DNA from 2 places in the Streptomyces collinus genome. Region 1 is predicted to be linked to the other one. Evidence: riboswitches for the same ligand, from Rfam matches in the RefSeq annotation. Region 1 holds a riboswitch; the other holds the start of a gene.
The links. A riboswitch is a leader RNA that binds a small molecule or an ion and turns the genes downstream of it on or off. The one in region 1 is predicted to bind thiamine pyrophosphate.

Region 1 (14,122 bases):
TCGTGTCCGCCGCCGCGTGGTGCCCGGCGTACTGGACGAACCGCCCGAACTGCTCGGACCAGAAGTACGGCACCGGGTCGTACACCGCCGGCGTCTCCCCCGTGGCCCGGCCGACGATGTTCACGGCGACCGTGCGCGGCCCCTGGAGGGCGTTGTCCCAGTGGTGGACCAGCAGGCGCTCGCCGTAGCGCCCCGAGGGGAAGGAGGCGCAGTCGCCGACGGCGTACACGTCCGGCACGGACGTGCGCAGATGCTCGTCGGCCACGATCTCTCCGTGCGAGCCGAGCTCGATCCCGGAACCGGCCAGCCACGCCGTCGCGGGGCGGGCGCCGATGCCGACGACCACGGCGCCCGCGGGCAGCCGCGAGCCGTCGTCGAGGAGTACCGCGCCCGGCTCGACGCGCTCCACGCGCGCGTGCGTCCGCAGGGTCACCCCGGCGTCGGCGTACCAGCCGGTCATCGGGGCGGCGACCTCGGCGGGCAGTGCTCCGGCGAGCGGCCGTTCCGCGGCTTCCACGACGGTCACCGCGCAGCCCGCCTCGCGGGCGGCCGTGGCGAACTCGGCGCCGATCCAGCCCGCGCCGACGACCACGATGTCGTGCCGCCGGGCCAGGACCGGCCGCAGCCGCTCGGCGTCGTCCAGGGTGCGCAGCAGATGCACGCCGGGCACGCCCTCCGCGCCGGGCAGCCGGACCGGTTCGGCGCCGGTCGCGACGACCAGGACGTCGTACGGCACGGGTCCGTCCTCGGTGTCCAGTTCATGGTCGGCGGGGCGCAGGCCCAGCACCTCGCAGCCGAGCCGCAGTTCGACGCCGAGGGCTTCGAAGTCGACGTCGAAGGCGGAACCCTCGGACTTGCCGAGCAGGACGGCCTTGGACAACGGGGGCCGGTCATAGGGCTGGTGGGGCTCGGCGCCGAGCAGGATCACGTCACCGGTGAAGCCCCGCTCGCGCAGGGCGACGGCGGTCTGCACCCCGGCCATGCCCGCACCCGCCACGACGACGCGCCGCGGCGCGGACGAACCTGGTTCCTGCGTCTGCTCGCTCACCTGATCACCATAGACACCTGACGAATTGTCAGTCAGTCCTCATGCTCCGTGACCTGCTCCACAACGCTCGTGCCGCTGCCCTGCTGGGACTCCCACTCCCAGGTCTCCTCCAGCCGCACCCGCCCGTCGGGCAGCTCCACGACCGCCGACACGCAGTGCCCCGAGGAAGTGGTCCCGTCCCGCTTGAGCTGGACGTACCGGAAGTCCAGCCGGTCACCTTCCCGGGTACCCACGAGATGGCCGCGTACGACGTCGCCGCCCGCGTACTCGGCCCAGATCTCGCCCTGCCGCTCGTGGTACGTGAAGCGGGTGCGGGTGCCCACCTGGCCCGGTGCCTGGTCGGCGACCGGGGCGAGGACGAGACCGTCGAGGGACCGGGACATGGACGGAGGCTCCCTTACTGCGGCACGGGGCATCGGGCTAGGGTGGCCAACGTAAAGCACTCGCGGGAGCCCGGACGCACCGGGCTGAGAGGGAGGCTGGCGGCCTCCGACCGTACGAACCTGATCCGGGTCATGCCGGCGAAGGGAGGGGCTGGACGCCCATGTCGCCTACGTCCACATCGTCGGACGTCCTCGTCATCGGGGGCGGGATCATCGGCCTGGTCACGGCCTGGCGGGCCGCGCAGCGCGGGTTCGCCACGGCCGTCGTCGACCCCGAGCCGGGCGGCGGGGCCGCACAGGTCGCGGCCGGCATGCTGGCCGCCGTCACGGAACTGCACTACGGCGAGCAGACCCTGCTCGGCCTGAACCTCGCCTCCGCCCGGCGCTACCCGGACTTCGCCGCCGAGCTCACCGAGCTGACCGGCCAGGACCTCGGCTACCGCCGCTGCGGCACGCTCGCTGTCGCCCTCGACGCCGACGACCGGGCCCACCTGCGCGAACTGCACGCCTTGCAGCAGCAGTCGGGCCTGGAGTCGCAGTGGCTGTCCGGGCGCGAGTGCCGGCGTCTGGAGCCGATGCTCGCGCCGGGCGTGCGCGGCGGGCTGCGGGTCGACGGCGACCACCAGATCGACCCCCGGCGGCTGGCCGGTGCCCTGGTCGCCGCCTGTGAGCGGGCGGGCGTGGTCGTCCACCGGACGTGGGCCGAGCGGCTGACCGTCGTACGGGACCGGGCCGCGGGTGCCGTGCTGGCCGACGGGACCGAGGCAGCCGCCGGGCAGGTGGTGCTCGCCGGGGGCAGCCTCAGCGGGCGGCTCGCCGGGGTTCCGGAGGACGTGCTGCCTCCGGTGCGGCCGGTGAAGGGGCAGGTCCTGCGGCTGACGATGCCGCTGCGGCACGGGCCGTTCCTGAGCCGGACCGTGCGCGCGGTGGTGCGCGGCAGTCACGTCTACCTGGTGCCGCGCGAGAGCGGCGAACTCGTCGTCGGGGCGACCAGCGAGGAGCTGGGCTGGGACACCACCGTGACCGCGGGCGGCGTGTACGAGCTGCTGCGCGACGCGCACGAGCTGGTCCCTGGCATCACCGAACTGCCGCTCACCGAGACCCGGGCCGGGCTGCGGCCCGGCTCCCCCGACAACGCCCCGCTGCTCGGACCCACCGGCCTGGAGGGCCTGCTGCTGGCCACCGGGCACTACCGCAACGGCGTCCTGCTCACACCCGTGACCGGCGACGCCATGGCGCACGTCCTGGCGACGGGCGAACTCCCCGAGGAGGCGCGCGCCTTCACGCCGAAGCGTTTCAGTCCCGCCACCGCACTCACGGAGCAGCCCGCATGAACATCTCCGTCAACGGCGAGCCCCGGGACGTCCGGCCCGGCACCGCTCTGGACAGCGTCGTGAGGTCGCTCACCGCCTCGCCCTCGGGCGTGGCCGCCGCCCTCAACGAGACCGTCGTCCCGCGCAGGCAGTGGCCCGCCACGCCGCTCTCCGAGGGAGACCGGGTGGAAGTCCTCACGGCCGTCCAAGGAGGCTGACCATGGCCGACGATCCGTTCGTCCTCGGTGGTACGTCGTTCACGTCCCGTCTGATCATGGGCACGGGCGGGGCGCCGAGCCTGGATGTGCTGGAGCGGTCGCTCGTCGCCTCGGGGACGGAGCTGACGACCGTCGCGATGCGCCGGGTGAACGCCTCGGTGCACGGTTCGGTGCTGTCCGTCCTGGACAGGCTCGGCATCCGGGTGCTGCCCAACACGGCGGGCTGCTTCACCGCCGGCGAGGCCGTCCTCACGGCCCGCCTCGCGCGCGAGGCCCTCGGCACCGACCTGGTCAAACTGGAGGTCATCGCCGACGAGCGCACGCTGCTGCCGGACCCGATCGAGACGCTGGAGGCGGCCGAGACGCTGGTCGACGACGGGTTCACGGTGCTGCCGTACACCAACGACGACCCGGTGCTCGCCCGGAAGCTGGAGGACGCTGGCTGTGCGGCGATCATGCCGCTGGGCTCGCCGATCGGCTCCGGTCTCGGGATCCGCAACCCGCACAACTTCCAGCTGATCGTGGAGCACGCGCGCGTGCCGGTGATCCTGGACGCGGGCGCGGGTACGGCCTCGGACGCTGCGCTGGCGATGGAGCTGGGGTGCGCGGGTGTGATGCTCGCCTCGGCGGTGACGCGGGCCCAGGAACCCGTACTGATGGCCGACGCCATGCGGCACGCGGTGGAGGCGGGGCGGCTGGCGTACCGGGCCGGGCGGATCCCCCGGCGGCATTTCGCGGAGGCGTCGTCGCCGACGGAGGGCAGGGCCGCCCTGGACCCGGAACGGCCCGCTTTCCAGTAGGGACTTGTCCACACGTCACAGGTCGGCTGCAGTCCCGCCCCGAAATCGGGCGGGGCGGGAGAGCTGTCGGTGGCGGCTCGTACACTCGCCTGCGTGGACACGACCCTTCAGGACCCCTTGGTCGGGCAGGTGCTCGACGGCCGGTATCGCATCGACGCGCGGATCGCGGTCGGCGGGATGGCCACGGTCTACCGGGCCGTGGACACCCGGCTCGACCGGGTCCTCGCGCTCAAGGTGATGCACCCCGCGCTCGCGGTCGACGCCTCGTTCGTCGAGCGGTTCATCCGCGAGGCGAAGTCGGTGGCCCGGCTGGCCCATCCGAACGTGGTGCAGGTCTTCGACCAGGGCACCGACGGCTCGTACGTGTACCTGGCGATGGAGTACGTGGCGGGCTGCACGCTGCGTGACGTGCTGCGCGAGCGCGGTGCCCTGCAGCCGCGCGCCGCCCTGGACATCCTGGAGCCGGTGCTGGCCGCTCTGGGCGCCGCCCACCGCGCCGGGTTCGTGCACCGCGACATGAAGCCCGAGAACGTCCTCATAGGGGACGACGGCCGGGTCAAGGTCGCCGACTTCGGTCTGGTCCGGGCCGTGGACACGGTGACGAACACCACCGGCACCGTCCTCGGCACGGTCTCGTACCTCGCCCCGGAGCAGATAGAGGACGGCACCGCCGATCCCCGCGTCGACGTGTACGCGTGCGGCGTGATGCTGTACGAGATGCTGACGGGCGACAAGCCGCACGACGGGGACTCCCCCGCCGTGATCCTCTACAAGCACCTGCACGAGGACGTGCCCCCGCCCTCGGCCGCCGTGCCCGGGATGGCGTACGAGCTGGACGAGCTGGTGGCCTCGGCGACGGCCCGCACCCCGGCGGTCCGTCCGCACGACGCGGTGGCGCTGCTCGCGCAGGTCCGCGACGGACGCGGCCGGCTGAGCGAGGAGCAGCTGGACGCCGTGCCGCCGCAGGCCCTCGCGGTGGACCACGACAACGGCGACGACCGGACGACCGTGATCCCGCGCGCCCTGACCACACCGCGCCCGCTGCCGGTGAACGAGGACGAGGAGGCCTCCGGGGCCGCCCTCGACCGCACCAGCCGGTTCGCGTCCCCGCCGCCGCCCCCGCCGTCCCGGCGCCGCCCGGGGTCCCGGCGCGGGCCGGCGGCGATCGTCGTCGCCGTGCTGCTCGTGCTGGGCATCGGCGCGGGCGTCTGGTACATCAACTCCGGCCAGTTCACCGAGGTCCCGCCGCTGCTGGCGAAGACGCAGGAGCAGGCCGAGAACCGGCTGGAGGACGCCGGTCTCGAACTCGGCAAGGTCGAGCACGCCTACAGCGACACGGTGGAGCGCGGCCAGATCATCAGCAGCGACCCGAAGGCCGGGGAGCGCATCCGCGGCAACGACTCGGTGAGCATCACCGTCTCCGACGGCCCCGAGACCGTGCGGGTGCCCGCTCTGGCGGGCCAGAAGCTGGACGAGGCGCGTGCCCTGCTGAAGGAGGGCGGGCTGGAGCCGGGCATGGTCACGCGGGAGTTCAGCGAGGACGTACCGCGCGGCTCGGTGGTCTCCGCGCGGCCGGCCGACGGCACGAAGGTGCGCTCGGGCACGGCCGTCGCGCTGGTCGTCAGCAAGGGCAGCCCCATCGACATCCCCGACGTCACCGGCTCGGACGAGGCCGACGCGAGGTCCGAGCTGACCGAGGCCGGCCTCAAGGTGAGGATCGCCACCGAGCGGGTCAACTCCTCCGAGTACGACAAGGGCCAGGTCGTCCGGCAGACGCCGAAGTCCGGCAGCACGGCGGCCGAGGGCGACACCGTGACGCTGACGCTGTCGAAGGGCCCCGAGATGGTCGAGGTCCCGGACGTGGTCGGCGCCAGCGTCGACGACGCCACGCGCGCGCTGGAGGGCGCCGGATTCCAGGTCGACGAGGACCGCGGTCTGCTCGGCCTGTTCGGCGACGAGGTCAAGAGCCAGTCCGTCGACGGCGGTGCGACGGCGCCCAAGGGCTCGACGATCACCATCAAGATCAGGTGAGGGGCACGGGCGGCGGCCCGCGGCCGGGGCAGGGCCGGACGCATGACACCCTGAACGGGTGAACAGTCAGCTGTCCGGCCCCTCCCGCAACCCCGTGGGCGGTCACGTCCCCGTGGCCGGCGGGCTCCATTCCGTAGGCCTGTCGTACGCCCGTGACCTGAAGGCGGAGGCCGTCCAGGTCTTCGTCGCCAACCCGCGCGGCTGGGCCACGCCGACCGGTAACCCGAAGCAGGACGAGGCGTTCCGCGCGGCGTGCGCGGCCGAGTCGGTCCCGGCGTATGTGCACGCCCCCTACCTGATCAACTTCGGCTCGCACACCGAGGCGACCGTGGAGCGGTCGGTGGAGTCGCTGCGGCACTCGCTGCGGCGCGGCCGGGAGATCGGGGCGCACGGGGTGGTCGTGCACACGGGCAGCGCGACCGGCGGCCGGGAGCGGTCCGTGGCGCTGAAGCAGGTACGGGAGCACCTGCTGCCGCTGCTGGACGAGCTGACCCACGACGACGACCCGTACCTGTTGCTGGAGTCGACGGCCGGGCAGGGCGCCTCGCTGTGCTCGCGGACGTGGGACTTCGGCCCGTACTTCGAGGCGCTGGACGCCCACCCGATGCTCGGCGTGTGCCTGGACACCTGCCACATCTATGCCGCGGGGCACGACCTGACCGGCCCCGGCGGCATGCACCAGACGCTGGACCTGCTGGTGGACACCGTCGGCGAGGGCCGGCTGAAACTGATCCACGCCAACGACTCCAAGGACGTGGTGGGCGCCCACAAGGACCGGCACGAGAACATCGGCGTCGGCCACATCGGCGAGGACCCGTTCCGCGCCCTGATGACGCACCCCGCGACCGAGGGGGTGCCGCTGATCATCGAGACGCCGGGCGGCAAGCAGGGGCACGCGGCCGACGTGGAACGGCTGAAGAAGCTGCGCGACGGCTGAGCCGTCAGAGGTCGGGGCCGTCCCCGGGCAACTCCTGGTACGAGTAGCGCTGCTCCTGCCAGGGGTCGCCGATGTTGTGGTAGCCGCGCTCCTCCCAGAAGCCCCGCCGGTCGGCGGTCATGTACTCCACGCCGCGCACCCACTTGGGGCCCTTCCAGGCGTAGAGGTGGGGCACGATCAGGCGCAGCGGGAAGCCGTGCTCGGCGGTGAGCAGTTCGCCGTCCTTGTGGGTGGCGAAGAGGACCTGCTCGTCGGCGAAGTCGGTCAGGCGCAGGTTGGAGCTGAATCCGTACTCGGCCCACACCATCACATGGGTGACGTCGTCGGCGGGCGGGGCGAGGTCGAGGAGCGTGCGCGCGGGGATGCCGCCCCACTCGGCGCCCAGCATGCTGAACTTCGTCACGCAGTGCAGGTCGGCCACCACGGTGGTGTGGGGCAGGGCCGTGAACTCCTCGTGGGTCCAGCAGTGCTTGCCGCCGCCCGCGGTGGCGCCGAAGACCCGGAACTCCCAGCGCTCGGGCCGGAACTTGGGGACGGGTCCGTAGTGCGTGACCGGCCAGCCGCGTTGCAGCCGCTGTCCCGGGGGGAGCTCCGGCTGCGTCGCTCCTGCTGGATCGCGCCCTTCTCCCGATTCGTGTTCCAGCGGCTGACCCATGACTCCATCCTGACAGACCCCGGGTGATGCCCCTGACCGGGCTCACTTCGAAAAGGGGCAAACTCAACTAAGCATGCCCTTACTTACTAAGTGCAGACTTACTGGACGATCTTCTTCACCAGTGGAATCATGCGGCGCAACCTGCCAGTTCCCCCGCGTGGAAGGAGCCTCTGCGATGCAGGGCGACCCCGAGGTCCTCGAATTCCTCAACGAGCAGCTGACCGGCGAGCTGACGGCGATCAACCAGTACTGGCTGCATTACCGGATCCAGGACAACAAGGGCTGGACCAAGCTCGCCAAGTACACGCGTGAAGAGTCCATCGATGAGATGAAGCACGCGGACAAGATCACCGAACGCATTCTCATGCTGGACGGCCTGCCCAACTACCAGCGGCTCTTCCACGTACGAGTCGGCCAGACGGTCACCGAGATGTTCCAGGCGGACCGGCAGGTCGAGGTGGAGGCGATCGACCGGCTCAGGCGCGGCATCGAGGTGATGCGCAGCAAGGGCGACATCACGTCCGCGAACCTCTTCGAGTCGATCCTGGAGGACGAGGAGCACCACATCGACTACCTGGACACGCAGCTGGAGCTGATCGAAAAGCTCGGTGAGGCGCTGTACATCGCGCAGCAGATCGAGCAGCCGAGCTAGGGCTGCCGGTCAGGCGGCGTCTTCCAGCTCCGTGAGGACCGGCTCGCCCCGGTCGGCCAGATCACGGCGAGGGCAGGCTCCCCTGCCCAGGATCGCCTGGATACGGCGCACACAGGACCCGCAGTCCGTGCCCGCCTTGCAGGCGGAGGCTATCTGGCGGGGGGTGCAGGCGCCGCCGTCCGCGTGCTGCTTGACCTGCTGCTCGGTGATCCCGAAGCAACTGCAGACGTACACGCGGTTCACCTCCGACGGGTCGTTCTCAGATATGCCGTCCCCGTTGATCGGTGAGGCTAACCTAACCTTACCCGTCGGGTCCGGGGCACAAAAGTGGAGAGGGGCGCGGATCGTGTGATCCGCGCCCCAGTCCATGCCCCGGTAAGAGGCGGACCCGTCACTGGCCCCTGTACATCACTGGTCCCGGTACATCTCGGCCACGAGGAACGCCAGGTCGAGCGACTGGCTGCGGTTGAGCCGCGGGTCGCAGGCCGTCTCGTAGCGCTGGTGCAGGTCGTCGACGAAGATCTCGTCGCCGCCGCCCACGCACTCGGTGACGTCGTCGCCGGTCAGCTCCACGTGGATGCCGCCCGGGTGGGTGCCGAGGGCCTTGTGGACCTCGAAGAAGCCCTTGACCTCGTCGAGCACGTCGTCGAAGCGGCGGGTCTTGTGCCCGGAGGCCGCCTCGTAGGTGTTGCCGTGCATCGGGTCGGTGATCCAGGCGACGGTGGCACCGGAGGCGGTGACCTTCTCGACCAGCTCGGGGAGCTTGTCGCGGACCTTGTCGGCGCCCATGCGGACGATGAAGGTCAGGCGGCCCGGCTCGCGGTCCGGGTCGAGACGGTCGATGTACTGCAGCGCGTCCTCGGCGGTGGTCGTCGGACCCAGCTTGATGCCGATGGGGTTGCGGATCTTCGAGGCGAACTCGATGTGCGCGTGGTCCAGCTGCCGGGTGCGCTCACCGATCCACACCATGTGCCCGGAGACGTCGTACAGCTGGCCAGTGCGCGAGTCGACCCTGGTCAGCGCGGACTCGTAGTCGAGCAGCAGCGCCTCGTGCGAGGCGTAGAACTCGACCGTCTTGAACTCCTCCGGGTCGGCCCCGCAGGCGTGCATGAAGTTCAGCGCGTTGTCGATCTCGCGCGCCAGCTGCTCGTAGCGCTGGCCCGACGGGGACGACTTCACGAAGTCCTGGTTCCAGGCGTGCACCTGGCGCAGGTCGGCGTAGCCGCCGGTGGTGAAGGCGCGCACGAGGTTCAGCGTGGAGGCGGACGCGTGGTACATCCGCTTCAGCCGCTCGGGGTCCGGGACGCGCGCGGCCTCGGTGAAGTCGAAGCCGTTGACGGAGTCGCCGCGGTAGGTCGGCAGCGTCACGCCGTCGCGGGTCTCGGTCGGCTTGGAGCGCGGCTTGGAGTACTGGCCGGCGATGCGGCCGACCTTCACGACCGGCACGGACGCGGCGTACGTGAGCACGGCGCCCATCTGGAGCAGCGTCTTCAGCTTGTTGCGGATGTGGTCGGCGGACACCGCGTCGAAAGCCTCGGCGCAGTCGCCGCCCTGGAGGAGGAACGCCTCTCCCTTGGCGACGGCCGCCAACCGGGCGCGCAGCTGGTCGCACTCGCCCGCGAAGACGAGCGGCGGATACGACGCGAGGTCCGCAACGACTGCGCGCAGAGCCTCGGTGTCGGGGTACTCGGGCTGCTGCGCCGCGGGCAGATCTCGCCAGGTGTTGCCAGCGGAGGCGCTGGTCTTAGCGTTCACGGTCACGACCTCAACACTACGGGGTCGTGTCGGGCGTCCTGACCCATGACCAGCAATTGAGACACCCCGAACACTCCTCGGGCATGGGGTAGGGTGCGTCGCATGTTCGCGCACTCGACCCAGACCTGGTGGTGGACCGCTCATCCGGCGGCCCGCTGACTGCGCGTACTCAAGACTTCGCGAAGGCCGCCCGAGGGGCGGCCTTCGGTGTTTCCCGGGGTCCGTTCCTCTCTCACCGAGATGGAGCACGGACCCATGAACCTGCTCGGCTTGCCGGACGACCCCCGTCCGTTCGCCCTGCTGCGCCGCCGCACCCCGGGCCACGACCAGGAACGGGTCGAGGTCCTGATCGGCCCGGTCGCCCCGCACGACCGCCTCGCCGACCTCCCCGACCGCAGCCTCGCGCTGGTTCCCTTCCGGCAGATCCGCGAGCGCGGCTTCGACGTCCGCGACGACGGCACGCCCCTGCTCGCGCTCACGCCCGAGGAGTCGTACGACGTCCCGCTGGCCGAAGCCCTGGAGCAGCTCCCGGCGCACGACGTGCGCGTCGAGGGCGGCGGTTTCGATGTGGCCGACGAGGAGTACGGCGAGATCGTCGGGCGCGTGCTGCGCGAGGAGATCGGGCGGGGCGAGGGCGCGAACTTCGTGATCCGGCGGACCTACGAGGGCGAGATCCCCGGGTTCGGGCGGACCGACGCGCTGGCCCTGTTCCGCCGGCTGCTGGAGGGCGAGCGGGGCGCGTACTGGACGTTCGTCGTGCACACCGGGGACCGCACGCTGGTCGGGGCCAGCCCCGAGGTGCACGTGCGGATGTCCGGCGGCACGGTCGTCATGAACCCGATCAGCGGCACCTACCGCTACCCCGCCGAGGGGCCCACGCCCGAGCATCTGCTCGGCTTCCTCGCCGACGGCAAGGAGATCGAGGAGCTGTCGATGGTCGTCGACGAGGAGCTCAAGATGATGTGCACCGTCGGCGACATGGGCGGGGTCGTGATCGGGCCCCGGCTGAAGGAGATGGCGCACCTCGCGCACACCGAGTACGAGCTGCGCGGGAAGTCCTCGCTGGACGTGCGGGACGTGCTGCGGGAGACGATGTTCGCGGCGACCGTCACCGGCTCGCCCGTGCAGAACGCCTGCCGGGTCATCGAACGGCACGAGGCCGAGGGGCGGGGCTACTACGCGGGCGCGCTGGCCCTGATCGGCCGGGACTCCGGCGGCGCCCAGACCCTCGACTCCCCGATCCTGATCCGCACCGCCGACATCTCCTCCGAGGGGCGGCTGCGCGTTCCGGTCGGCGCCACGCTCGTGCGCGGGTCCGACCCGGCCGGCGAGGTCGCGGAGACCCATGCGAAGGCGGCGGGTGTCCTGGCGGCCCTGGGTGTACGGCCGGGACGGCCGCGCGAGGAGTCCGTGCGGCCGCGGCTGGCCGACGACCCCCGGGTGCGTGCCGCGCTCGACGGACGCCGCTCCTCGCTCGCGCCCTTCTGGCTGCGGATGCAGGAGCGCTCCGCGGAACTGACCGGCCACGCCCTGGTCGTCGACGGCGAGGACACGTTCACGGCGATGCTCGCGCACGTGCTGCGCGCCGGCGGCCTGGAGGTGAGCGTGCGGCGGTACGACGAGCCGGGACTGCGGGAGGCGGTGCTCGCGCACGAGGGGCCCGTCGTGCTCGGGCCCGGCCCGGGCGACCCGTCCGACCTCGCCGATCCCAAGATGCGCTTCCTGCGCGGCCTCACCTCCGAGGTGATCCGCGGCGAACGGCAGGGCGTGCTGGGGGTGTGCCTCGGGCACGAGCTGATCGCGGCCGAGCTGGGGCTGGACATCGTACGGAAGGAAGTGCCGTACCAGGGGGCGCAGACGGAGATCGAGCTGTTCGGGCGGCGGGAGACCGTCGGGTTCTACAACAGCTTCGTGGCGCGCTGCGACGACGAGGAGGCGGCCGAGCTGTCGGCACACGGGGTCGAGGTCGCTCGCGCCGCCAACGGGGAGGTGCACGCGCTGCGCGCTCGCGGGTTCGCGGGGGTGCAGTTCCATCCCGAGTCGGTGCTGACGCTGAACGGTGCGGCGGTGGTGCGCGAGCTGGTGGCGCAGGTGCGGGGCACGGGCGCGCCCTCGGTCTGACCCGGTGCCGGGCCGTCAGCCGAAGAACACCCCGACCTCCTCGTACAGCGCCGGATCCACCGTCTTCAGGCGGGCCGTGGCGTCCGCGATGGGGACGCGGACGATGTCGGTGCCGCGCAGCGCGACCATCCGGCCGAAGTCGCGGTCGCGGACGCAGTCGATGGCGTGCAGCCCGAAGCGGGTGGCGAGCCAGCGGTCGAAGGCGCTGGGGGTGCCGCCGCGCTGGACATGCCCGAGGACCGTGGTGCGGGCTTCCTTGCCCGTGCGCTTCTCGATCTCCTTGGCGAGCCACTCGCCGACCCCGGACAGCCGGACGTGCCCGAAGGAGTCCAGCGACTGGTCCTTGAGGACCATGTCGCCGTCCCTCGGCATCGCCCCTTCGGCGACGACGACGATCGGCGCGTACGACGCCCGGAAGCGGGAGGTCACCCAGGCGCACACCTGCTCGACGTCGAAGCGCTGCTCGGGGATGAGGATGACGTTGGCGCCGCCGGCCAGGCCCGAGTGCAGGGCGATCCAGCCGGCGTGACGGCCCATCACTTCGACGACCAGGACCCGCATATGGGACTCGGCGGTGGTGTGCAGCCGGTCGATGGCCTCGGTCGCGATGCCGACGGCGGTGTCGAAGCCGAAGGTGTAGTCGGTGGCGGACAGGTCGTTGTCGATCGTCTTCGGCACGCCCACGCAGGGCACTCCGTGCTCGTCGGAGAGGCGGGCGGCCACCCCGAGGGTGTCCTCGCCGCCGATGGTGATCAGCGCATCGACTTCCAGCTCGGCGAGGGTCTGCTTGATCCTGCGGATGCCGTCCGCCACCTTCAGCGGGTTGGTCCGTGAGGAGCCGAGGACGGTGCCGCCGCGGGGCAGGATGCCGCGCACGGCGGGGATGTCGAGACGGACGGTGGCGTTCTCCAGGGGTCCTCGCCAGCCGTCCCGGAAGCCGGTGAAGTCATAGCCGTACTCCTGCACGCCCTTGCGGACGATGGCCCGGATGACGGCGTTGAGGCCGGGGCAGTCGCCGCCTCCGGTCAGTACTCCGACGCGCATGGAACAGTCCCTTCGCCGCAGGTGCCTGACGAAGGGTCAGTGTGACGGGCGTCTCACTCGTCGTCGAGGCCGCGCTCTATCGCGTACCTGACGAGCTCGACGCGGTTGTGCAACTGGAGCTTGCCCAACGTGTTCTGGACGTGGTTCTGCACCGTGCGGTGGGAGATGACCAGGCGTTCGGCGATCTGCTTGTAGCTCAGGCCCTTGGCGACCAGCCGCAGCACCTCGGTCTCGCGGTCGGTGAGCCGGGGCGCCTTGGGTTCGTCGGTGTCGGGGGCGGGGGCGGGCTCGGAGGCCAGGCGGCGGTACTCGCCGAGGACCAGTCCGGCCAGGCCGGGGGTGAAGACCGGGTCGCCGACGGCCGTGCGGCGGACCGCGTCCTGGAGCTCGCCGGTGGAGGCCGACTTCAGCAGATAGCCGGTCGCGCCGGACTTCACGGCCTCCAGGACGTCGGCGTGCTCGCCGCTCGCGGACAGCACGAGGACGCGCAGCGCGGGGTTCTCGCCGACGACCTCCTTGCAGACCTGGACGCCGGGCTTGCCGGGCAGGTTCAGGTCGAGCACGAGGACGTCGGGCGCGGCGGCCTTGGCGCGGCGTACGGCCTGCTCGCCGTCGCCCGCGGTGGCGACCACCTCGAAGCCCGACTCGGCCAGGTCGCGGGCGACGGCGTCGCGCCACATGGGGTGGTCGTCGACGACCATGACCCTGATCGGGTCCTGCCGGTCTGCGCTGGTCTCCGTCATCGCTGCTCCGCCTTCCCCCGTGTGTCCGTCACGTCCTTCGGTACCTTCAGCTCGACCTCCGTGCCCTGTCCCGGCACCGAGATCAGTTCCGCGCTGCCGCCGAGGTCGCGCAGCCGGCCGCGGATGGACAGGGCGACGCCGAGCCGCCCCTCGCCCTCGGCCTGGACGAGCCGCCCCTCCGGGATGCCGGGGCCGTCGTCCCGGACGGTGACGATCACCTCGTCCGGCTCGTCCTCGACGAGGATCCACGCGCGCGCGTCCTGACCGGCATGCCGGCGGACGTTGTCCAGGGCGGCCCCGACGGCTGCGGCGACCTCCCGGGCGGCGGCCGGCGCCAGCGGTACGGGCGCGCCGGGCTCCGCGAGGCTGACCAGGGCACCCGCGTACGGCGCGAGCAGGGCGCGCAGGTCGACGGGGCCGCT
Region 2 (14,122 bases), 4.0 Mb from region 1:
GTCCTTGGCGGCGGACTCGGCGACCTGGATGCCGGCGCGCACCGAACCGGTGATGGAGGCCATCGCCGGGGTGTCGTGCTCCACCATCAGGCGGCCGGTGTCGCGGTCGCCGCAGATGACGTTGAAGACGCCCTTGGGGACGATCGAGCCGATGATCTCGGCCATGAGGACCGTCGAGGCCGGGGTGGTGTCGGACGGCTTGAGCACGACGGTGTTGCCCGCCGCGATCGCCGGGGCGAACTTCCACACGGCCATCATCATCGGGTAGTTCCACGGCGCGACCTGCGCGCAGACACCGACCGGCTCCCGGCGCACGATGGAGGTCAGGCCCTCCATGTACTCACCGGCCGAGCGGCCCTCCAGCATCCGCGCCGCGCCCGCGAAGAAGCGGATCTGGTCGACCATCGGCGGGATCTCCTCGGAGCGGGTCAGCCCGATGGGCTTGCCCGTGTTCTCCACCTCGGCCGCGATCAGCTCCTCGGCGCGCTCCTCGAAGGCGTCCGCGATCTTCAGCAGGGCCTTCTGGCGCTCGGCGGGCGTGGTGTCGCGCCAGCCGGGGAAGGCCTCGGCGGCCGCCGCCATCGCGGCGTCCACGTCCGCCTGCCCGGACAGCGGAGCGGTCGCGTACGCCTCGCCCGTCGCGGGATTGACCACCTCGGTGGTCCGTCCGTCGGCGGCGTCCTTGAACTCACCGCCGATGTAGTTGCGCAGACGACGCAGCTCGGTGCTCACTGCCGGCCCTCCAGTTCGGATGTCCAGTACTTGAGACACCCACCCTAGTCGGCCGACCCACGTTTTCAACACCCCTACTCCCTTCGATCGTGCGGAATCCGCAGGAGTGGGGGACTCAAACAACGGATTTCATCGCTCTAGGCTTGCGGAAGTGTCGAGACCTCGTGCACAGTGACCTCGTGGCCAGTCGAAGCGCAGAACAGAAGGGCTCGCGGGAGTCCCGCGAGCCCTCCCGCGAGTCCAGGAACGGCAGCTCGCCGCAGCTGGACGCCGTCTCCCTCGCCATCATCGAGCAGCTCCAGGAGGACGGCCGCCGGCCGTACGCCGCCATCGGCAAGGCCGTGGGCCTGTCGGAGGCGGCCGTGCGCCAGCGCGTCCAGAAGCTGCTCGACCAGGGCGTGATGCAGATCGTCGCCGTCACGGACCCGCTCACCGTGGGCTTCCGCAGACAGGCGATGGTCGGCGTCAACGTCGAGGGCGACGTGGAAGCGGTCGCGGACGCGCTGTCGGCCATGTCCGAATGCGAGTACGTGGTGATGACCGCAGGCTCCTTCGACCTGATGGTGGAGATCGTCTGCGAGGACGACGACCACCTCCTGGAGGTCATCAACAAACGCATACGGGCCGTGCCCGGAGTGCGCTCCACCGAGAGCTTCGTCTACCTCAAGCTCAAGAAGCAGACCTACATGTGGGGAACCCGATAACCGTGAGGACCCGATAGCCGTGAGCAAGGACCTCTCCCAGTCCGCGTACGACCACCTGTGGATGCACTTCACGCGCATGTCGTCGTACGAGAAGGCCCCCGTCCCCACCATCGTCCGGGGCGAGGGCACGTACATCTACGACGACAAGGGCAAGCGCTACCTGGACGGCCTCGCCGGCCTCTTCGTGGTGCAGGCCGGGCACGGCCGGGTCGAGCTCGCCGAGACCGCCTTCAAGCAGGCGCAGGAGCTGGCGTTCTTCCCGGTGTGGTCCTACGCCCACCCCAAGGCCGTCGAGCTCGCCGAGCGCCTCGCCGGGCACGCGCCGGGCGACCTGAACAAGGTCTTCTTCACCACCGGCGGCGGTGAGGCGGTGGAGACCGCCTGGAAGCTCGCCAAGCAGTACTTCAAGCTGACCGGCAAGCCCACCAAGCACAAGGTCATCTCCCGTGCGGTCGCCTACCACGGCACCCCGCAGGGCGCCCTGTCCATCACCGGTCTGCCGGCCCTGAAGGCCCCCTTCGAGCCGCTGGTCCCGGGCGCCCACAAGGTCCCGAACACCAACATCTACCGCGCCCCGATCCACGGCGACGACCCCGAGGCCTACGGCCGCTGGGCCGCCGACCAGATCGAGCAGCAGATCCTCTTCGAGGGCCCGGACACCGTCGCCGCGGTCTTCCTGGAGCCGGTGCAGAACGCGGGCGGCTGCTTCCCGCCCCCGCCCGGCTACTTCCAGCGCGTCCGCGAGATCTGCGACCGGTACGACGTGCTGCTCGTCTCGGACGAGGTCATCTGCGCCTTCGGCCGTCTGGGCACCTACTTCGCCTGCGACAAGTTCGACTACGTGCCGGACATGATCACCTGCGCCAAGGGCATGACCTCGGGGTACTCCCCGATCGGCGCGTGCATCATCTCCGACCGCCTGGCCGAGCCGTTCTACAAGGGCGACAACACCTTCCTGCACGGCTACACCTTCGGCGGTCACCCGGTCTCCGCGGCCGTGGGCCTGGCCAACCTCGACCTGTTCGAGCGCGAGAACCTCAACCAGCACGTCCTGGACAACGAGGGCAACTTCCGCGCCACCCTGGAGAAGCTCCACGACCTGCCGATCGTCGGTGACGTCCGCGGCAACGGCTTCTTCTACGGCATCGAGCTGGTGAAGGACAAGAACACCAAGGAGTCCTTCAACGACGAGGAGACCGAGCGCGTCCTGTACGGCTTCCTCTCCAAGGCGCTGTACGACAACGGCCTGTACTGCCGCGCCGACGACCGCGGCGACCCGGTCGTCCAGCTCGCCCCGCCGCTGATATCCGACCAGTCGACGTTCGACGAGATCGAGCAGATCCTGCGCGCCACCCTCACGGAGGCATGGACGAAGCTCTGACGCCCGTCGCTCAGATCGTCTGCCTGGATGATCAACACCGGCCCCGGTGCCGCCCGTTCGAGTGAGAAACGGCGGCCCGGGGCCGCGTGCTGTCCGGCGTCCCGCCGCCCTCTGCCTAGCGTGCGAAGTGACCGATCGGCCCTACCTTCGTTCCCCCGCACGGGGGATGGCACGGGAACTACGGATCTGAACCGAGGTGTACGCGCATGGAGGCCCCGCCGGACAACGACGTGCTCTGGGCACACACCCTGCACTTCCAGCACGACGACGGCACGCCCGCGCTCTGCGGCGTCTCGCTCGGCGTGCGCGAGGGCGAGATCCTCGCCATCGGCGGACCGCGCGGCAGCGGCAAGACGACCCTGCTGCGGTGCCTGTCCGGTCTGGTGCCCGTCCGGCGCGGCGAGGTCTGGTTCAACAGCGTGCCCGTGCACACCATGGGCCCCCTCACCCGCGAGCGGCTGCGCCGCGACCGGTTCGGCTGGATCGACCCGGCCCCCTCCCTGGTGCCGGAGCTCAACGTCTGGGAGAACACGGCCCTGCCGCTGATGCTGCGCGGCACGAGCAGGCGGCGCGCCAAGACCGCGGCCCTGGAGTGGCTGGAGCGTCTGGACATCGGCGACAGCGCCCGCAAACGGCCGCACCAACTGGTGCAGGCCGAGCGGCAGCGGGTCTGCATCGCCCGCGCCCTGGCCCCCGCGCCGTCGGTGCTGTTCGCCGACGAGCCCACGGCGCCCCTGCACCGCGCCGACCGCGCCCAGGTGCTGCGCACCCTCACCACTGCGGCCCGCTCCCACCGCATCACCGTCGTCCTGGCCACCCATGACGCGGAGACCGCGGCCCTCGCCGACCGCACGGTGTCCCTGCTGGACGGGCGGCGCGTGCAGACGGTGCACCTGCCGCCGGTCGCCGAGCCACGCGAGCCGGAAGGCCGGGCGGCGTGCTCGCTCTCCGTCTGACCCGCGGCGCCCACCCCGCCGTCCAGCTGCGCCGCCTGATGGTCACGGCGGCCTCGGCGGGCACGGGCTTCCTGCTGCTGTGCGCCCTGGGCTACGCGCTGGGCCACCCCGGCTCCCCCGGCGCCGCCGCGCTGCGGCTGGCCTGGTGCGCGGCCCCGCTGGCCGCCACGGTGTACTTCGCGCTCGCGGTGGCCCGTACCGACCCCGGCACCAAGCCCCGCTCCGGCCTCGCGGCCATCGGCCTCGGACCGGTCCGCATGATGGCCGTCTCGGCGACGACGACGGCCCTGTCCTGCACGCTGGGATCGATGCTGGCCCTGCTCGTCTTCCTGCACCTGCGGGGCGACCTGACGGGCATGCCCTTCGACGGCGCCGCCGCCGACTCCCTCGCCGCGGGCCGGCCCCTGCCCCTGCCGGGCGCCCTGACCCTGCTGGCGCTCGTGCCCGTCGGCGCGTCGGTGGCGGTGGCCCTGGCCCTGCGACCGCGCGAGGCGGGGCCCGCAGCGCCCCGGGCGGCCCGGACGTACGGCCGCTTCGGCGCCTGCCGGCGCACCAGCACCCGCGAGACCTTCGGGGCGTACGGCTGGTTCGGACGGCAGATCGTCCGGCCCACGGACGGCCGTACCGCCGAGCCCGCCGCGAAGAGCGGGCCGCCCGCGGCCCGGACCGGCGGGTCGGCCCCGGCCCCGGCCGCTGGCCCCGGCGCAACGGTGAACGCGGTCGCGGACCCCGCTCGACCGCCCGCGGTGGACCTGGGCGCCATGGACCCGGGCGCCGTGGACCCGAGCGCCATGGACCCGGGCGCGGAGGGCGCTCCGCCCGCGGCGCCGCTCCCGGCCGCACCGGGAGCGGCCGGCGCACGGGGCCCGGCCGGCGATCCCGCCCAGCGGCTCAGCGCGCACGCGGCGGCGCCGGACGCGGCCGGAGCCATCAGCCCCGCCGGGGCCCTGGCCCGGCACCCGGTTCCCGCGGCGCCCGACGTTCCCGACGAGGCCTCCGACGCGGCCCTGCCGGACACCGTCGCCGCCCCCTCCGGTCTGCCGTGGGGCATCACCGTGCTGGCCGCGGGCCTCGCCGTGGTGAGCTACACGAGCCGTACCGCTCCGACACCCCCCGACCTCTCCTTCTCCGGCGCCTCCCCGGGCGTGCTGGCGGGCTGGGCGCTGTGCGCCGTCGGCCTGGCCCTGGCCGGTCCGGGCCTGACCCATCTGTGCGGACGGCTGCTCCAGTCGGCCCGCCCCGGTGCCCTGCGGCTGCTGGCCGGCCGCATCCTCATGGCGGAGGCCGTCCGCATCGGGCGCCCCCTGGGCGTCGTCTGCGCGGTGCTGTCCGCCGCCTGGGCCATGGCGCTGCTGCACGCCCCGGACGGGCTCTCGCTCGGCCCGCTCACCACCCTCGGCGTGCTGCTCGTGACCGGGTGCACCACGGCGACGCTCCTCACGGCGGCCGTCGAGGCCCGGCAGGCCCGCGCCGACACCACCGCCGCACTGATGCGGCTCGGCGCTCCCGCTACGGCGCTGCGCAGCGCCGCCGCCCTCCGCGCCGTCGCGCTGCTCGCCGTGTTCGGTCCGCTCACCCTGACGGTCGCGAAACTGGCGGCGCTCCCCCTGGCGCGCTGAGTCCCGCCGCGATCGCCGGAAGCCCGCAGGAAAACTCGTACGAAAAAATCTCCGCACGGCGATGAGTTCCGGGCCGGCGCCCGGTCTATCCCCGCGTAACGACACGGACTTGATGGGAGAGACCTCGCATGTACCAGCAGATGATCTTCGTGAACCTGTGCACCGGCGACCTCGGCGCCTCGAAGAAGTTCTTCACGGAGCTGGGCTTCACGATCAACGAGCAGTTCAGCGACGACACGACCGCCTCGGTCGTGATCAGCGAGACCATCGTGGTGATGGTGCACACCAAGGAGAAGTACTCGCAGTTCACGAAGAAGGACATCGTGGACTCGACGAAGACCAGCGAGGTGCTGATCGCGCTGAGCGCCGAGAGCCGCGAGAAGGTCGACGAGCTGGTCGAGAAGGCGGTCGCGGCGGGCGGTTCCGTCTCGGGCGAGACGCAGGACCACGGCTTCATGTACGGCCGCGCCTTCGACGACGTGGACGGCCACACCTTCGAGGTCGTGTGGATGGACCCGGCGGCCGTCCAGGGCTGACGGCGGCTGTGCCAGCATGGGCGAGTGCAGACGATGCCCGCCCATGCGGCCCACCACGACGACCGTGAGATAGAGACCCTCGAGGAGTTCGACGCCACCGTCTCGGCGCGCGGCACCCTCGCCGGACACCGCGTCCAGGCCGTCGACCTGACGGACCGTACGCGCGAGCTGCTCACCACGGACACCGCGGGCGCGGTCTTCCTCGGCTGCGCCATGCGCGAGGACGCGGACGCGAAGGTCCGAGCCGACGGCGCCCTGGTCTTCCCGCCGGTCCCGGGCCTGCCGTTCGACCCCTACCGCGGCCTGGTCTACTCCCCGGACGAACTCTTCGCGTCGCTGGCCGACGGCTACGAGGCCACGCCCGACGCCCTCGCCTACGCCTGGTTCCAGCGCACCAAGGCGGACCGCGACATCTACGCGTCGATGCTGCGCTCGGTCCACGACGACTCCGTCTCGGACGCGCTCGACGAACTCCTGTCCGGCGCCCGGGTCGTGGGCGTCATGGGCGGACACGCGATGGCCCGCGGCACCGAGGAGTACGCGGGCGCTGCACGCCTCGGCCGGGAGCTGGCCCGCGCCGGCTTCACCATCGCCACCGGTGGCGGCCCGGGCGCGATGGAGGCGGCGAACCTCGGCGCGTACGCGGCCCCCTTCGACGACGAGATGCTCACCGAGTCGCTCGAACTCCTGGGCAAGGCACCGCACTTCACTCCGTCGATCACCCAGTGGGCCTCGGCGGCCTTCGAGATACGCACGCGCTGGCCGCAGGGCGGCCGCTCGGTGGGCATCCCGACCTGGTTCTACGGCCACGAGCCGCCGAACGCCTTCGCCTCCCACATCGCCAAGTACTTCGCCAACGCCACCCGCGAGGACGGCCTGCTGGCCCGGTCCAACGCGGGTGTGGTCTTCCTGCCGGGCGCCGCGGGGACGCTGCAGGAGATCTTCGACAACGCGACGCCCAACTACTACGAGTCGCGCGGCGAGCCGACGCCGATGGTGCTGGTGAACCGCGTGCACTGGACGGAGAAGCTGCCCGCGTGGCCGCTGCTCCGGTCGCTGGCCCAGGGCCGCTCGATGGAGGCGCGGATCGCGCTGGTGGACCGGATCGAGGAGGCGCCGGAGGCGTTGAAACGTCTCGGCGGTTAATAAGACGGCAAAGCAAGTGCTTGCAGCCTGCATATGCGTTGACACTACTTATGCGACGCTTATAGACCTGAGAGCCTCCCGGTAGTGCTGATGTCCAGTCAACACTGCCTCAGCCCCCCGCTTTAGCAATCCTGTAAAGGACAAACGTGGCAGTTCTGTCCGTATCCCGCCGCGCACGTGCCGTGCGCGTCCTCGGTGTCGTCTCCGCCTCGGCCGCGCTCGCGCTCGGCACCGCCGGCAACGCGCTCGCCTGCGACATCAGCGAGTTCTCCGCCGAGGCGAAGTGCGACGGTGACAAGGGCGTCATCACCGTCACCGACGTCGACCCCGCCGGCATCCCGGCCACGGTCACCGTGTACCTGCAGAACAACGGCGCCGACGCGAAGAAGGTCGGTACGCAGGTGGTCAAGGGCTCGCGCGAAGGCACCACCATCACCTTCGCCGAGGCCTGGCAGCCGAACGCCGAGTACCGCGTCCACGTCAAGGCCGCTCGTTACGTCGACGAGGACATCAAGCCGAACCTCGTCACCCCGGCCACGGCCTGCCAGAAGGAGGAGGAGCCCCCGGCTTCGACTCCCCCGGCGACGCCGACCCCGTCGGCCTCCCCCTCCAAGCCCGCCGAGGAGAGCGAGAGCCCGGCTCCGGAGCCGTCGGAAAGCCAGAGCAGTTCCCCCGCGGGCAACGTGCCCGCCCCGGCCGGTGACTCCAACCTCGCTGAGACCGGTGCCGACTCCAACACCGGCATCATCGCCGGCATCGCGGCGGCCCTGGTCGTCGTCGGTGGCGGTGCGGTGTTCTTCGGCATGCGCCGTCGCGGGGCGAACAGCGACAGCTGACGCCCGCGGCACACCCATTGATGTGGCCCGTCCCCCGACCGGGGGCGGGCCACGTCCCGTCTCAGAAGGTGGCCCGCTCCAGCCAGAACTCCAGCAACTCCCGCTCGCCCAGGACCTCCAGCTCCTTGGCGTCGAGCGGCAGCCGGCGGTAGAACGCGAGCAGCACGAAGGTGAGCGGCCCGCGCAGCGCGACCGTGGCCTTCTCGTGGCCCCGGCGCCAGCGGACACCGTCCTCGGTGAGCTCGACGACCCACTCGGCGTTCAGGTCCGGCCCGGTGTCGGTGGCGTGCAGATGGATGCTGCTGCCCGGGCCGACCAGCTCCCTCACCACGTCCCGCGGCTCCGTCCGCTGCACGTGCTCCACGATCTGGAGCCATTCGTCGATCGTGTCGGCGGCGACCTCGGGCGCGACGTCGTAGGGCAGCCCGGCGGCGAGGGCGGCGTCGGCGCGGTGCACGGTGATCTCGTGCGTCATCCTGCGGGCCCAGAACCCGGAGCTCTGTATCCCGGCCCAGCCCCACACCTTCGCGTCCGGTCCGGCCTCCCGGAGCGTGGCGACGATCTGCTCGCCCGTCTCCGCCAGCCAGGCGTCCAGTGCGGCGGCGTCACCGACGGCCTCGGGACCGGCCACGCCGGGCACCTGCTCCTCGGGCACCTCCTCCGCGGCCCGGGTCCGCACCATCAGCTCCGCCCAGCGCAGCGCGCCGCCCGTGTGCCGGACGAGTTCCTCCAGCGACCAGTCGGGGCAGGTGGGCACGGTGCCGGACAGGTCTGCCCCGGAGGTCACCACCTGCCGCAACAGGGCGATCTGATGGGCGATTTCGTCGCAGTAGCGGTCGTGCGCGAGTGGCGTCATGCCTCGCACCCTAGGCGGGGACGATCAGCCGAGCACCACGATTTCCGCCGCGTCGAACTCCACGCCCACCTCGTCCCCGACCTCCGGTGCCGCCCGCAGCGCGCACGCCGCCTCCAGGCGCGGTGCGCCCTCGGGCTGGAGGCGCACGGCGACATGCGTGCCCCGGAAGGTACGCGCGGCCACCGTGCAGCGCAGGCCCGAGTCCGCGGGCACCAGGTGCACCCCGGCCGGCCGCACCAGCAGGGTCCGGGTGCCCTGCGGGGCGCCCTCCGGCACCGGCACCTTGCCCCAGGGCGTGTCCGCGGCCTCCGCCCCGACCGTCGCCTCGACCACGTTCTCGAACCCGAGGAAGCGGGCGACGAACGCGTCGGCGGGCCGCTGCCACACCTCAAGAGGCGTACCGGACTGGGCGATCCGCCCATCCCGCATCACCACGACCCGGTCGGCCAGCGCGAAGGCCTCCCCCTGGTCGTGGGTCACGGCGAGCACGGTCGTGCCCAACCGGCCGAACAGCTCCCTCAGTTCGACGACCAGCCGCTCCCGCAGCGACCGGTCGAGCTGTCCGAGCGGCTCGTCCAGCATCAGCAGCCGCGGGCTCGGCGCGAGGGCCCGGGCCAGTGCCACCCGCTGCTGCTCCCCGCCGGACAGCATCGCGACGGCCCGGCGGCCCGCGCCCGGCAGCCCCACCAGGTCCAGCAACTCCCCTACCCGCTCGGCCTGTTGCCGCTTCGGCCCGCCGTGCATCCGCAGCCCGAAGGCGACGTTCCCGGCCACGTCCCGCTGCGGGAACAGCTGGTGGTCCTGGAACATCAGCCCGACACCGCGCCTGTGCGCGGGCACGCCCGCCTGGTCGCGTCCGTCGAGCACCACCTGCCCGGAGTCCAGGGGCTGTAGCCCGGCCACCGCCCGCAGCAGGGTCGACTTGCCGCTGCCGCTGGGCCCGAGCACACACACGATCTCGTGCTCGGCGACCTCCAGATCGACGGCGTCCAGCACCGCCCGCCCGCCGAAGCGGACCGTCGCGGCGTGCAGAGCCAGCAGCATCAGAACTCCCCCGTCCGGTCCGTGCGAAGCCTCTCCAGCACCAGCAGGGCCACGGCGCACACCACCATCAGAATCGTCGAAAGGGCCATCGCCTGGCCGTAGTTGAGGTCACCGGGCCGCCCCAGCAGCCGGGCCACGGCCACCGGCAGCGTCGGGTTGTCGGGCCGTGCGATGAACACCGTCGCGCCGAACTCCCCGAGGGACACGGCGAAGGCGAACCCGGCCGCGATCAGCAGCGCCCGCCGCACCATCGGCAGGTCCACCTCCCGCCACACCCGCCAGGGCGAGGCCCCCAGCACCGAGGCCGCCTCCCGCAACCGGACGTCCACGGCCCGCAGCACGGGCAGCATGGTCCGCACGACGAACGGCACACCCACCAGGGCCTGCGCGAGCGGCACGAGGATCCAGGAGGACCGCAGATCCAGCGGCGGCTCGTCGAGGGAGATCAGAAACCCGAAGCCGACGGTCACAGCGGACACGCCGAGCGGCAGCATCAGCAGCGCGTCGAAGCCGCGCACGAACCGCCCGGCGTCCCGGCGGGTGAGCGCGGCCGCGGCGAGCCCGCCGATCACCACGGCGATGAGCGTGGCGGCGACGGCGTACGACAGGGAGTTGCCGATCGCCTCGATCGGCGGGACCAGGAAGACTCCGCCGTCCTCGCTGGTCAGTGCCCGGTAGTAGCCGAAGCCCGGCGCGCCCAGGGACCGCTGCACCAGCACGGCCGGCGGCAGCACGAGCAGCACGGCGACGGTGACGAGCACCCCGCCCAGCAGCGCCCACTGCCCCGCGCCACGCGGCCGGCGCGCGGTCACGGACGCGTCCACCAGCCGCAGCGCGGTCTCCCGCCGCCGCACGGTCCAGGCGTGCAGGGCGAGGATCGCCCCGACCGCGGCGAACTGGATCAGCGTCAGCACGGCCGCGGTGGACAGGTCGAAGATCTCGGACGTCTGCCGGTAGATCTCCACCTCCAGGGTGGAGAAGGTGGGCCCGCCGAGGATCTGCACGACACCGAAGGAGGTGAAGGTGAACAGGAAGACCATGAGCGCCGCGGCGGCCACGGCCGGGGCGAGGGCGGGGAGCGTCACCTGCCGCCATGCCTTCAGCTGGGACGCCCCGAGCATCCGTGCGGCCTCCTCCTGCCGCGGGTCGAGCTGCGCCCAGAGCCCGCCGACCGTCCGGACGACGACGGCATAGTTGAAGAAGACGTGCGCGAGCAGGATCGCCCACACAGTGGTGTCCAGGCGTACGCCCCACAGGTCGTCGAGCAGCCCGCCCCGCCCGACCAGCGCCAGAAAGGCCGTACCGACGACGACCGTCGGCAGCACGAACGGCACGGTCACGACCGCCCGCAGGACGTGCTTGCCCGGGAAGTCGAAACGCGCGAAGACATACGCGCCGGGAAGCGCGACGATCAGCGTGAGCGCGGTGGAGACCAGCGCCTGCCAGGTGGTGAACCACAGCACGTGCCGGACGTCGGACTGCGCCAGCACCTCCCCGATCCGCCCGAGGTGCCAGGTCCCGTCGGTCTTCAGACCGCGCGCGACGATCGCGGCGACGGGGTAGGCGAAGAAGACCGCGAAGAACGCGACGGGCGCGGCCAGCAGAGCGAACCGCGCCGCCGCGCCCCGCTTGCGCGCGACTACTTCAGTACGAGTGAGGTCCACGACTTGACCCACTGGTCACGGTGGTCAGCGATCTTCGCCGGGGCCATGGTCTCCGGGTCCTTCGCCTGCGGCCCGTACTTCACGAACTCCGGCGGCACCTGGGCGCCCTCGCGCACCGGGTACACGAACATGTTCATCGGCATGTCCTCCTGGAACCTCTCGCTGATGAGGAAGTCGAGGAGGGCCTTGCCGCCCTTGGTGTTCTTGGCGTTGCTGAGCAGCCCCGCGTACTCGACCTGCCGGAAGCAGGTGCCCTCGGCGACCCCGGTCGGGGCGGTGCTCGGCCTCGGGTCTGCGAAGACGACCTCGGCGGGCGGCGAGGAGGCGTACGACACGACGAGCGGCCGGTCGCCCTTGGCCTTCTTCCCGCCGGCCGAGCCGGAGAACTCCTCGTTGTAGGCCTGCTCCCAGCCGTCGACGACCTTCACGCCGTTGGCCTTGAGCTTCTTCCAGTAGCCCTCCCAGCCGTCGTCGCCGTACTGCGCGGCCGTGCCGAGCAGGAAGCCGAGGCCGGGCGAGGAGGCGGAGGCGTTCTCGGTCACCAGCAGGTTCTTGTACTGGGGCTCGACCAGGTCGTCGAAGCTCTTCGGCGGCTCCAGCTTGTGGTCGGCGAAGTACTTCTTGTCGTAGTTGACGCAGATGTCGCCGGTGTCGATGGGGGTGACGCGGTGCTCGTCCCGGTCGACCCGGTAATCGGCCTTGATCCGCTCGGACCCCTTCGCCTCGTACGACTGGAACAGGTCGTTGTCGAGGGCGCGGGACAGCAGGGTGTTGTCGACGCCGAAGAAGACGTCGCCCTGCGGGTTGTCCTTGGTCAGGATGGCCTTGTTCACGGCCTGCCCGGCGTCGCCGTCCTTGAGGACCCGGACCTTGTACCCGGACTGCTTCTCGAAGGCCGCGATGACGTCCTTGGACGCGGCCCACGAGTCGTGGCTGACGAGCGTCACGGTCTTGGAGTCGCCGGACCCCTGGCCGCCGTCGGACGACCCGCACGCGGCGAGCGTGCCGGCCATGCCGAGACCGACGACCGCCGCCGTCAGCCGCTTGGTGTTGTTGCCCACTGGATTCCTCCTGGAGTGACCAGGAGAAGACGCGGCCCCGCCCGGGACTTCCGGGGTCCCGGGCAGGGCGCAACAGCTCGAGTGATGACCGATCTCCCTACCCAGAATGACCTGGGCCAGGTTCGGAGGGTCTGCGGCCGTGTGCCGCACTCTCAGCGCTGTGGCGCTCCCCTGTCGGAATATGCAGATGTTCTTACGGCGGTCAGACTACCGTTCGGTGGCCGCGAGCTGACCACACGCCCCGTCGATCTCCTGACCACGGGTGTCCCGGATCGTCACCGGCACACCATGAGCGGCGATCGCCTCCACGAACGCCTTCTCGTCCTCGGGCCGGGAGGCGGTCCACTTGGAACCGGGCGTCGGGTTCAGCGGGATCAGGTTCACGTGCACGGGCTTGCCCTTGAGCAGCCGCCCGAGCCGGTCGCCCCGCCACGCCTGGTCGTTGATGTCCCGGATCAGCGCGTACTCGATGGACAGCCGGCGCCCGGACTTGGCGCTGTACTCGAAGCCGGCGTCCAGCACCTCCCGGACCTTCCAGCGGGTGTTCACCGGCACGAGGGTGTCGCGCAGCTCGTCGTCGGGGGCGTGCAGCGAGATGGCGAGGCGGCACTTGAAGCCCTCGTCGGCGAACCGGTGGATGGCCGGGACGAGACCGACGGTGGAGACGGTGATGCCGCGCTGGGACAGGCCGAGGCCGTCGGGTTCGGGGTCGGTGAGCCGGCGGATGGATCCGATGACCCGGTTGTAGTTGGCGAGCGGCTCGCCCATGCCCATGAAGACGATGTTGCTGAGCCGCGCGGGCCCGCCAGGGACCTCCCCGTCGCGCAGGGCCCGCATCCCGTCCACGATCTGGTGGACGATCTCGGCGGTGGACAGATTCCGGTCGAGCCCCGCCTGCCCGGTCGCACAGAACGGGCAGTTCATCCCGCACCCGGCCTGGGAGCTGATGCACATGGTCACCCGGTCCGGGTAGCGCATCAGGACGGACTCGACGAGCGTCCCGTCGAACAGCCGCCACAGCGTCTTGCGGGTGGTGCCCTGGTCGGTCGACAGATGCCGCACGACGGTCATCAGCTCGGGCAGCAGCGCCTCCTGCAGCCGCCCCCGGGCACCGGCCGGAATATCGGTCCACTGCTCCGGATCATGCGCGTACCGCGCGAAGTAGTGCTGCGAGAGCTGCTTGGCACGAAACGGCTTCTCCCCGACAGCGGCAACGGCCTCCTTGCGCTCGGCAGGAGTGAGATCGGCAAGATGCCGCGGCGGCTTCTTGGCTCCGCGGGGGGCGACGAAAGTGAGTTCTCCGGGCTTCGGCATAACCCTCCCAGTGTCGCAGATCAACTCGGCGGGCCCAGGCCAGAGCTGGGTGGGGACGGTCACCCGTGATCGCCGTCTGTCGTCGTTGGTCGGCCTCGCACGGCCCAGCGACGACCCAGGGGGCTCGGCGGTCGCGATCGCTGCCTTGTAAGCCTGGCGGCGTGAGGCGGGATACGTGGTTCGTTGCGGCAGCGGTGAGTCACCCCTGCGACTGGCGGCCCACGCCATGGTTGACCGCTGGATATGGCATGACCGGCGCCGACAGCGCATAGG

Region 2: another riboswitch for thiamine pyrophosphate. It lies ahead of RFN52_RS29110 (thiamine ABC transporter substrate-binding protein); the one in region 1 lies ahead of thiO (glycine oxidase ThiO).

Annotation. Positions count from the first base shown of each region.
Region 1 covers NZ_CP133771.1:2,343,837-2,357,958, forward strand. Annotated here, with positions in the region: gene RFN52_RS10525 (NAD(P)/FAD-dependent oxidoreductase) at 1-1,048, opposite strand, end outside; gene RFN52_RS10530 (avidin-fold protein) at 1,081-1,431, opposite strand; TPP riboswitch at 1,484-1,595, shown strand; gene thiO (glycine oxidase ThiO) at 1,593-2,765, shown strand; gene thiS (sulfur carrier protein ThiS) at 2,762-2,962, shown strand; gene RFN52_RS10545 (thiazole synthase) at 2,965-3,762, shown strand; gene pknB (Stk1 family PASTA domain-containing Ser/Thr kinase) at 3,856-5,793, shown strand; gene RFN52_RS10555 (deoxyribonuclease IV) at 5,852-6,730, shown strand; gene RFN52_RS10560 (sulfite oxidase-like oxidoreductase) at 6,735-7,385, opposite strand; gene bfr (bacterioferritin) at 7,561-8,037, shown strand; gene RFN52_RS10570 ((2Fe-2S)-binding protein) at 8,047-8,280, opposite strand; gene RFN52_RS10575 (class II 3-deoxy-7-phosphoheptulonate synthase) at 8,446-9,798, opposite strand; gene RFN52_RS40055 (trp operon leader peptide) at 9,895-9,951, shown strand; gene RFN52_RS10580 (anthranilate synthase family protein) at 10,048-11,913, shown strand; gene RFN52_RS10585 (6-phosphofructokinase) at 11,929-12,957, opposite strand; gene RFN52_RS10590 (response regulator) at 13,011-13,700, opposite strand; gene macS (MacS family sensor histidine kinase) at 13,697-14,122, opposite strand, start outside.
Region 2 covers NZ_CP133771.1:6,348,457-6,362,578, reverse strand. Annotated here, with positions in the region: gene RFN52_RS29165 (gamma-aminobutyraldehyde dehydrogenase) at 1-732, opposite strand, end outside; gene RFN52_RS29160 (Lrp/AsnC family transcriptional regulator) at 897-1,436, shown strand; gene RFN52_RS29155 (aspartate aminotransferase family protein) at 1,450-2,817, shown strand; gene RFN52_RS29150 (ABC transporter ATP-binding protein) at 3,024-3,773, shown strand; gene RFN52_RS29145 (hypothetical protein) at 3,755-5,392, shown strand; gene RFN52_RS29140 (VOC family protein) at 5,521-5,928, shown strand; gene RFN52_RS29135 (LOG family protein) at 5,953-7,074, shown strand; gene RFN52_RS29130 (LAETG motif-containing sortase-dependent surface protein) at 7,221-7,910, shown strand; gene RFN52_RS29125 (maleylpyruvate isomerase family mycothiol-dependent enzyme) at 7,972-8,766, opposite strand; gene RFN52_RS29120 (ABC transporter ATP-binding protein) at 8,791-9,810, opposite strand; gene RFN52_RS29115 (ABC transporter permease) at 9,810-11,474, opposite strand; gene RFN52_RS29110 (thiamine ABC transporter substrate-binding protein) at 11,450-12,487, opposite strand; TPP riboswitch at 12,612-12,718, opposite strand; gene rlmN (dual-specificity RNA methyltransferase RlmN) at 12,743-13,849, opposite strand.